DNA from 3 places in the Corynebacterium kozikiae genome. Region 3 is predicted to be linked to each of the others. Evidence: predicted binding sites of a transcription regulator. Region 3 holds the regulator's gene; each other region holds the start of a gene.
What was found. Region 3 encodes LexA, which represses DNA repair genes until DNA is damaged. Its sites were predicted from a motif close to CGAACANNTGTTCG; they were not measured.

Region 1: NQ018_RS05270 (error-prone DNA polymerase) is a predicted target of LexA. The motif match lies at 1,500-1,513, and genes of this name have one in related genera.
Region 2: NQ018_RS00620 (SAV_6107 family HEPN domain-containing protein) is a predicted target of LexA. The motif match lies at 1,342-1,355, and genes of this name have one in related genera.

Annotation. Positions count from the first base shown of each region.
Region 1 is NZ_JANIKJ010000005.1:138,713-141,990, reverse strand. It holds gene NQ018_RS05280 (methionine ABC transporter ATP-binding protein) at 1-153, opposite strand, end outside; gene NQ018_RS05275 (MetQ/NlpA family ABC transporter substrate-binding protein) at 250-1,143, opposite strand; gene NQ018_RS05270 (error-prone DNA polymerase) at 1,549-3,278, shown strand, end outside.
Region 2 is NZ_JANIKJ010000001.1:137,097-140,374, reverse strand. It holds gene NQ018_RS00625 (SCO2097 family morphological protein) at 235-654, opposite strand; gene NQ018_RS00620 (SAV_6107 family HEPN domain-containing protein) at 787-1,218, opposite strand; gene NQ018_RS00615 (GNAT family N-acetyltransferase) at 1,444-2,025, shown strand; gene metF (methylenetetrahydrofolate reductase [NAD(P)H]) at 2,022-3,014, opposite strand.
Region 3 is NZ_JANIKJ010000001.1:347,427-350,704, reverse strand. It holds gene lexA (transcriptional repressor LexA) at 904-1,617, shown strand; gene sugR (transcriptional regulator SugR) at 2,043-2,822, shown strand; gene ptsP (phosphoenolpyruvate--protein phosphotransferase) at 3,010-3,278, opposite strand, start outside.

The DNA of each region.
Region 1 (3,278 bases), on a different contig from region 3:
CAGTGTGGACTTACCGGCACCGGAGTAGCCGATGACGCCGAGGATCTCACCTGGCTCAACCGTGAGGGTGACGTCTTCAAGCGCCTGAATGGTGCGTTTGCCGGAAGTGAAGACCTTGGAGATGCCCTCAAACTCAATACGAGTTCCGCTCATGGTGTTCCTTAACTATGTCAACGTGAACTATGTCAACGTGTGGATTTCGCGCGAAACGCCCCATCGTTCGACGGGGCGCTGGCGTATGCGGGAGGGTTAGCTGCGGGCGTCCTCTTCGAGGCGGGCCAGGATGGCCTTGAGCTCGTCTTGGGTGCGGGTCACAGGGATTGCGGTGCCCTTGGAGTCCTCGTCCACGGCGGCGAGCACGGCTGGGTCGTGCCACAGCTCGGCGAGCTTGAGGATGGTTGGGTCGTTGGCGCGGTCGGCGGTGGTGACGAACGCGTTGATGTAAGGCTCAGCCTCAGCGGAAGCCGGGTCGTCCTGGAAGACGGCCAGGTTGGGGTCGATGCCTGCGCGATCCAGGAAGGAGTTGTTGATGATCGCGGGGCGGCCTTCGCCGTATGCCACGGTGGTCTGGGCCGCGTCGACTGGCGTAATGGTCACCTTCGAGGCGGCCTCATCGATGTCCGCTGGCGTTGGGGTGACGAGGCCTTCCTCCTTGAGGGTCACCAGGCCCGCCTGCACGAGGACGTTGATGGCGCGGCCCTGGTTGGAGTCGTCGTTCGGGATCACGATGGATTCGCCCTCAATGCCGTCGAGGGAGGTGTGGTCCTTCCAGAAGAGTGCGAGTGGCACGATCTGGGTTGCCCCAACGGGGGTGAGGGTGGCGTCCTTGCCCACGTTGTAGGCGGCGAGGAACTTCAGGTGCTGGAAGAGGTTGACGTCGAGCTGGCCCTGGTCAAGTGCCTCGTTTGGGGTGTTGTAGTCGGAGTAGTTCACCACGTCGAGGGTGATGCCGTTCTCTGCGGCCAGGTCCTCCAGTACGGCCCAGGACTTTTGGGTGGCGTCGGTGGTTCCGATGCGGATGGTGGTGTTCTCGCCGGACGCAGCGGTCTCGCCGGTGGAGTCGCTGGAGTTGCTGGAGCAAGCGACGAGCGAAGTAGCTGCAACCAGTGCAGTTGCGGCCACGAGGGTCTTGCGAATGTTCATGAGTCTTCCTTTTGTTGTGTCAATCCCTTGGCGCCGGGCTCGTGCTGCGCGCTTGCTGTGGAGTCGCATTGCCGACGTAGGCAGGCGCGGGGCGGCGTGAGCAGGGCTCCTCGGGGTTGCTTCGTGCATTGTGAACCAAAGGGCAACGTCGGAGGCGGGTGGGGTTTGCGCGCTTGCTTTTGCGTGTTTTGTGCGTGCTGTATGCGCGCTTTATGTATGCCCGTGGTGCCTCTGAGGTGGCCATTTAGGTCCAAAATGAACCAAGCTGTTCAGTTTATGTTGGGAAATACTACACACATGGCCAGAAAATGTACAGCTTGGTCTATCTTGACGCCTTCTCGTGTTGTGGCTAATCTAGAACATGTGTTTGGAGAAAGGGGGGTGCCGGGAGTATTGTGACGACCTGTGAAATGGAGTAGTGGGATCAGCGGCTTCAATGGTAAGCCGCTGAGTTGGTCCCGGCTTGAGCGCATCCTCTCCGGCAAGCCAACCCCTGAGTTGAAACCAGTTCTACATGTGGTTTCTGATGAGGGTTCTGGCGGAAATGTGCCGGTAGCGCCGCGGAGTGGGTTTGCCGAGCTGCATGCGCGCGGTTCCTACAACTTTTTGTTGGGGGCGAGTGAACCGGACGCAATGGTAGCTGCTGCAATCGAACGCGGAATCGAAGCTTTGGCATTGCTCGATAGGGATGGCCTATACGGCGCAATGGCCTTTGCTGAGGCCGCGGCAAGCCGGGAATTGGCAACGGTGTTCGGCGCGGAACTCACCATTGACCACCGCGTGCTTTCGGTGCTCTGCAAGAACCCGGAAGGCTACCGGAGGCTGTCTCGGCTCATCTCTGCCGCAAGGATGCGAGGTGATAAAGACACCACCGAGTACCCTCCGCTGCCAGAGATCGCCAGGCATGCTGACGGGCACTGGTACATCCTCGCTGACCACACCTGGGAACCAAGCGAACTGGCCTGCTTTGGTGACAACGTAATCCTCGAATACGTCTACACAATGACACCCGAGGATGCCGACAACCACCGCACCCTCGATTCATACCCAGGGCGGCGCATCGCCACCTCGCGTCCCAGCGCGGCAACCCCGCGCGACTCCCGCCTTGCCGCGGCGAAGCATGCCCTCCACCAACGAGAATCCCTCGACGAGGCGCGCTACCGCCTCCACCCAGCAGGATCCACCTGGCTACGCATCCCACCGGCGCCCCGCGAACAGCTCGACACCGCGCTGGATATCGCTGCAGAGTGTTCCTTCCCCCTCCACCTCATCGCGCCCGGACTACCGCACTGGACCGTCGACGGCGTGGCCGTCGATGAGCAAGCCCACCTCCGCGCGCTGGTCGAGTCTCGCTTCGACGCGCGCTACGGAGCGTCGGAACGCGCGGACGCGGCCCGAACGCAGATTGCACATGAGCTCGCAGTGATCGAGCAGCTCGGCTTCCCGGGATACTTCCTGATCGTGTGCGACATTGTGGATTTCTGCAAAGCCCAAAACATTCTTGCGCAGGGGCGCGGGTCGGCTGCGAACTCCGCCGTGTGTTACACCCTGGGCATCACGAATGCCGAGCCGATTGCGGCGGGCTTGCTGTTCGAGCGTTTTCTCTCCCCGGAGCGCGATGGCCCGCCGGACATTGACATCGACATCGAATCCGGGCGCCGCGAAGAAGTGATCCAATACGTCTACGCAAAGTACGGCCGGGAAAACGCCGCGCAAGTAGCGAACTACATCACCTACCGACGTCGAGGCGCGGTCCGCGACGCCGCGCGTGCCCTCGGCTACCCGCAGGGAGTGGCTGACGCATGGGCGCGTCGAGGCGGGGTGCCGGCGCGCGTCGAGGCGCTCGCCGAGCAATTCATTGGCCAGCCGCGCCACCTGGGGATCCATTCTGGCGGAATGGTGATTTGTGACCGCGCGATCGCGGACGTGGTGCCCGTGGAGTGGGCGCGTATGGAGAATCGGTCGGTGGTGCAGTGGGACAAGGAGGGCTGCGCGGCTGCGGGCCTGGTGAAATTTGATCTGTTGGGCCTTGGCATGCTTGAGGCGCTGCATCATATGATCGACCTCGTCGCGGAGACGGGCCGGGAAGTGAATCTTTGGGAAATCCCTCTCGACGACTCCGCCGTCTACGACAT
Region 2 (3,278 bases), 210 kb from region 3:
TCTGCCAGTGGGGCAGCTTATACACCGCGGACTGTGCGCCGAACTGAAACGCCTGGAACATAAGTCACACTGCACTTCAGCAATCCCAGTGGTTCATCCCGTGAACAGGAAAGGAAACATCGGGTGGGGCAAAGTGGGGAATGTGGGGCAAAGTGGGGAGCATCGTTTGGGCATAAGAAAAGGCAGGCGTTTCCGCCTGCCTTTCGATGATGCGTTCCTGCGCTCCTGCGCTCGTTACTCCTCAAAGCGCTTTCTGAAGTTTTCCTCCATGCGGGAGCTGAAGCCGTTTGAGGACTGCTTCGTTTGCGAGCCTCGAGCACCTCCGCCTGCTGGGTACAGGGACGCTCCCTGGCCATTCGCCGCGGCACCCGAGGCACCCCCACCGGACTTGAGCATCCAAATGCCGCCGGCCAGCATCACCAAGAACCCGGCGATGCTAATGCCGATGAAGGCCAGGGATTGTTGAGCCAACGCGACGCCAGCCACGAGCATCACCAGACCGATGACGACAACCGCTACGCCCCGTAGGGTGAGGGCACCGCTTCCCCCGGTACCCTCTGCCGCTTTGACGCTTGCACCGAACTTTGGGTCATCGGCAAGCAGGGAGCGCTCGATTTCTTGCAGCGCGCGGCGCTCTTGCTCTGAAAGTGCCACCTTGGACCTCCTGTTGTGCTGTGTATTCCCCCAAGTTTTTGGGTGCCATTCACTCCTAATAACCCCCACACTAATAGGAAAGTTCCCATGGTGGCGAAAATTGGTGAAACCACAGCACAAACCACCTGCCACCTAGGCGGCAACCGGACCTTCCTGCATTCCCGTGAGTTCAGCGTGGAACTCCCAAACTTTGTACTGGAAGGCCAAGATTCGCTCGGCCGTCATAGTGTGGCTCAGCCCAGAAATCATGCGCCGGTGGGTTTGGGAATACGGCTGAAATACGTCCGCCCACTGGGCAGCTTGGGCATCCACCATGCGGAGCTGATCCCAGGCACCCGAAGGCTTACGCACTCGCTTGGCCACCGGGGATTCCGCAATCCTCGCTCCGGCGAGGCGCAGTGAGGCTTGATAGGCGTAGTCAAAGGCGCAGACCTGATCCCCCGCCTGCAAGCTCTTGGAGGATTCCGCGAGCAAATACTCAGCATTGACCACAAGCCGCTGCTTCTTACTTGCACCATTTCCGCCACGCATGGCACTGGTTGTTGCGGAGACGATGGTAGACATTTGGGGGTCACTCCTTTCAAGGTTTCTGCAATTTGTTCGAACTAGATCCATTGGGTGGATCCGTATGGCCCCTGACTCTATGCACAGCCCCTGACACACAACCTCTCAACTACCCACCATCTTAGTACATCTGTTCGAAATTTGGAACAGTCTTTTCGAACTCAACGGATTCCCAAACGGGCAATACGCGTGTGTGATTGATGAAAAAGTGGTTCCATTGAGAGCGTGACGTGCCCCAGCTCCAAAGAATTCACCATTGTGGCATTAAGCCGCGTGGAGTTCTCCACGCATGTCCCCACGTTTGTGGACATCTACGTGGAAGCGATGGGCTACCAGGAAAGCTTCAAGCGCAATGCCATTGAAAGCTGGCGCCGGGCAGTGCTCGAACAGGGTTTTGTGGGCTTTTGTGCCTTGGTGGACTCCCAGCCCGCCGGCATCGCCTATGGGTTTTTGGGCAGGCGCGAACACTGGTGGGATCAGCAACTACGGCGGGGCATCCGCGAGCAATATGGGCGTGAACGCTTCACACCAGACTCACCCGCACAGCGGATCTTGGACAACTACCTGCAATTGGCAGAAATCCATGTGAGCCCCGCATTTCAGGGCTTGGGCCTTGGCCGCGCCCTGCTTTCTGCAGTAGAGCAGCGCCAGGGCGCGTCGGCAATCCTCCTTTCCACCCCGGAAGTACCAGCAGAAAGCAACCGGGCGTTTCACCTGTACCGCAGCTTTGGCTATCAGGATGTGCTCCGCAATTTCCTGTTCACCGGCGATGCGCGGCCCTTTGCGGTGTTGGGAAAAGTGGTTTAGCGGACGGCGTCGTGGCCGTAAGCAGTGCCCCAGGCGGGCGCCATCCCCAGGTTGTGGAGCACTTCTTGGGTGGCGCGGGCGTTGTTCATGGTCATGAAGTGAATGTCAGGCACGCCCTCGGCGATGAGACGCTCGGCCATGAGAGTGGACACCTCGATGCCAACCTTGCGAATCTCCTGCGCGTTCGCTTCTTCGTCACCAGCAGCCGCGGCGTAGAGGCGTTCCTCGAGCTTCTTGCCAAGCGTTGCCCCAGAAAGCTCGATTTGCCTGCGCACAGACCGCAAGCTGGTGATCGGCATGAGCCCCGGAATGATGGGCTTGGCACCGTGCTCGGGGTCAGCGACGGCGAGTCGGTCACGCAAGCGCAGGTAGTAGTCCACATCAAAAAACATCTGTGTGATAGAAAACTCCGCCCCGGCGCGCAGTTTTGCCAGTGTGAACTCGGTATCCGCCTCCAGCGAAGGCGCGCGGAAATGCCCTTCCGGGAAGGCCGCGATGCCCACCTCAAAGTGCTCCGTTTCCTGCGTTGCCCGGACGAGCTCGATGAGTTCCGCGGCGTAGTCTAAACCGCCTTCGGTTGGGGTCCACGGCCCCAGGGGGTCGCCCCCTGGTGGGTCACCGCGCAGGGCGAGCAGGTTGGATAGGCCCGCCGACGCATAGCCGCGCAAAATCTCCAGCAGCTCCTCGCGGGTGTGGTTCACCAAGGTGAGGTGCACCAATGTGGTGAGCGGGTACTGCGCCAAGCGCTGCGCGATGCGCATGGTGCGTTCCCGGCTGGAGCCGCCGGCGCCGTAGGTGACAGACACGAACGCGGCACCGAGGTCGTGGAATGCCTCGGCCGCCTTCCAGAGGCGTTGCTCGGCGGCGTCGTCACGTGGGGGCATAAACTCCACGGAAAAAGGGATCCTGCCTGGGCTTGGCGAGGCAATAACATCCGTGATGGCGCGCTGGTATGCCGCTCGTGGCTTGTGTTCCGCGTGTTCCTGCATGCCCAATGAGTGTAGTGGGCACGAGCGCGGTTCCCTCAGTCAGCGCCCCCTCGAGGTGAATAAATTTTTCCGCACGCCAGCGGCGTTCTCTCGTGCAAGGCCGACCAGCGCAGCCCAACCGCTAGACTGCTAGGGATAGGAAGGGATATGAAAGCCCTTCGCGGGACTCTTGAAAGGACTACAGTGCCCAACCCAGCTTCTTCCGACGCGGCCAAGGCCCGCAGTGACTTCCCGATCCAGCGCGTGCAGGCACACTTAGAGGCA
Region 3 (3,278 bases):
CACCGGCCGGGACCGGTGGCTGGGTGTCCTCAGGCTGACCAAAAAGCGCAATTCCAGCCGCAAGAACCAAACCTACCAAGGAGCCAGCAAACGCGTTTGCCCAACGTTCTGACCTCTTTGTGGTCCCCCCGGTGGATGCGGCAGTCAAAGGGGCGGTGTGCAGATCTTGCAGTACCGAGCTACTGCGGCGATGTGCCGTAAGGGTGGTCAACGCAGAATTGCGGTTTCGAACAACAGGCTTGCTACTGCCAATCCCACTCCCGCGATCATCATTCTCTATACGGGGCCGAAGTGTTCGAATAGCTGTTGCGGTATGTTCGATACCCAGGTTGCCACGGCTCACACGAGCTTGCCTACGGCTAGGTTCCCACACCTCCGCAGGGGGGACTACTCGCGCGCGAGCGTGCTCCTGCACAGCCCGGTAAGGGAAACGCGAGGCGGAGGTGGATTGAGGTGCTGCGATGGTCATGATCTTTTCCTTTTTGGTGAGTTGAAACAGAAGGGCTAACACTCCTGTAACGGAACACAACGCACTCTATATTCCCGCCCGGACACGAAGGCCCATTGAGGATCGAAGTCTCGTGCATATGTTCGACTATTTTCGATTTGTTCGAATTATGCGCCTTGTTCGAACACTTGTCAAGAATTCGAACGACACTCTCGAACAAATGTATGATTTGCTACGGACAATGCGCTAGAGTGGGGAACGAGCGCACTCCACCCAGCCCTCTCTGGCAGTCAGTTCTGGCAGTCAGCTTGGGCAATGGTTCGGTACCGCCGAGTCACCCTGCTTCCGCGTCTTCGCGGCTTCTGGGTGGGTCTGCGCGCCAGTGACTACCCCTCATAAACCGCTTACTCATCACGCGCCGCCACGCACTGCAACGATCTTCAGGAGAAAAGAAAATGCCACCTCGCAAAAACACGGACCCGAGCAAGCAAGAACCCCTTTCTGACCGGCAACGCAGAATCCTTCAAGTGATTTCCGATGCCGTAGTACTACGTGGCTACCCACCAAGCATTCGTGAGATCGGTGATGCGACTGGCCTGCAATCCACCTCATCCGTGGCCTACCAACTGCGCGAACTTGAGCGCAAGGGATACCTGCGCCGGGACGCCAATAAGCCACGAGCGGTAGACGTTCGCACGTTGCCGGATCAAAAGGCCACCAAACCTGGACCAAAGACCCGAAACAAGGAGCAGCCATCCGCACCGGCATTCAGTCCGGAGAATGCCGAGGCTTCCTCCACCACCTACATCCCCATCGTCGGCAGCATCGCGGCAGGCGCTCCGATCTTGGCTGAAGAGAACGTGGAACAGTACTTCCCGCTTCCCCAGGATGTGGTTGGCGACGGCGAGCTCTTCATGCTCCAGGTTGTTGGCGAGTCAATGAAAGACGCCGGCATCTTGGATGGCGACTGGGTGGTGATTCGCTCGCAGCCGGTGGTTGAGCAAGGCCAGTTTGCAGCCGCCCTCATCGACGGCGAAGCAACCGTCAAGGAATTCCACAAGGATTCCTCCGGCGTGTGGCTCCTTCCCCACAATGACGCCTTCTCCCCCATTCCCGCGGAGCACGCTGAAATTATGGGAAAGGTTGTGACCGTCCTGCGCAAGTACTAGCAACATTGCGGACTTATTCTCATTCTCAGAGCAGCCGCGGCTCCGAACACCCGTCAGACAACGTACTTGCCTGGCGGGTTTCAGCTATTTCCCCACCCCTATATTGGGGAGTTTGACAACAAATCTTCAACAAAACTCGCAGTTCATTCGGACACTAGCGGCGCTAAACAGACCGCCTAAGCAGGATTTTGTGGGATCAGATCCAGAATCGTGCCCGATATTACATATCCCCCTGCCCATTTTTCCCGATTTTTGTGGGTTGTCCGTGCAAAACTGTCTGTAATGCGTTGTTGTTGGTTTGTTGGCTTTTCGTTGTGCCCAGCCCATTCGGGCATTTCCAACAGCACTCCGTTCCCAACATTGGGAATTCCATGTTCAGCGCCGAACAAAAGTGCCACCAACCATTGGCATTTGAAAGGAAAGAGATGTACTCAGAGGAACGCCGCCGGCAAATTGCGTCACTCACCGCAGTTGAGGGAAGGGTCAATGTCACCGAACTTGCCGCGCGTTTTGAAGTCACCGCCGAAACAATTCGTCGCGACCTCGCGGTGCTGGACCGCGAGGGCGTAGTACACCGAGTACACGGCGGCGCGGTGGCTAACCAAACGTTCCAAACCGCTGAGTTCAGCCTGGACACCCGCGCCCGTTCGGCGTCGGGAGCAAAAAACTCCATTGCACACGCAGCACTGGCATTCCTCCCAGAAGCAAATGGTGGCATGTTCCTGGACGCCGGCACCACCATCGCGGCGCTCGCAGAACTCATTGCGGTACAGCCACTTGCCAGGCAGTGGTCCATCGTGACCAACAGCCTCTCTATCGCGCTGACATTGGCGAACGCCAACATGGACTCTATTCAGCTCCTCGGCGGCAGCGTTCGCGCCATCACCCAAGCGGTAGTCGGTGATACCGCCTTGCGCACCCTTGCCCTGATGCGGGCTGACGTCGCGTTCATTGGCACCAATGCGCTCACCCTCGATCACGGCCTTTCCACCGCGGACTCCCAGGAAGCCGCAATCAAGAGCGCCATGATCACCAATGCCCACAAGGTTGTGGTGCTGTGTGACTCCACCAAGATGGGCACGGACTATCTGGTGAGCTTCGGCAGCATTGAGGACATCGACGTGGTGGTCACAGACTCCAATGCCCCAGAATCCTTTGTCAAGGCGCTGCGTGACCGTGACGTTGAGGTGGTCATCGCGCAATAAAGCCCAAGAACTCTCAACCAGCGCCTGATTTCCACTACACATGGAAGCTCAGGCCCTTTAGCCATCCCCGACCTCACTACCACACAGGGCATGAAAACTCCCCACCAGCCAATACAAAACTGATGGGGAGCAATCTACCAAGCAGTGAATGAGCCGCTTGGGGGCGTCGGAACGCTGCCGGAAAGCGTCAGGCGTTGGCCTTCATGATGACTTCGCGCACTGCCGCGCGGGCCTCGGTGGCACCTTCTGCGTCCAGGGCTGCCTCAGCGGCGCGCTTGCATGTCTCAAAATCAACGGCAGAGAGTTGAGCACCCACACCCGCGATCGCAGTGGAAGCGGAGGAAAGGGAATTCACGCCCAGGCCTGCGAGGACGCAAGCGAGCAGTGGGTCGGCTGCTGCCTCGCCACACACACCGACGGCCGTGTTGGTGCGCTCGCCTTCCTTGCAGGTGTGCG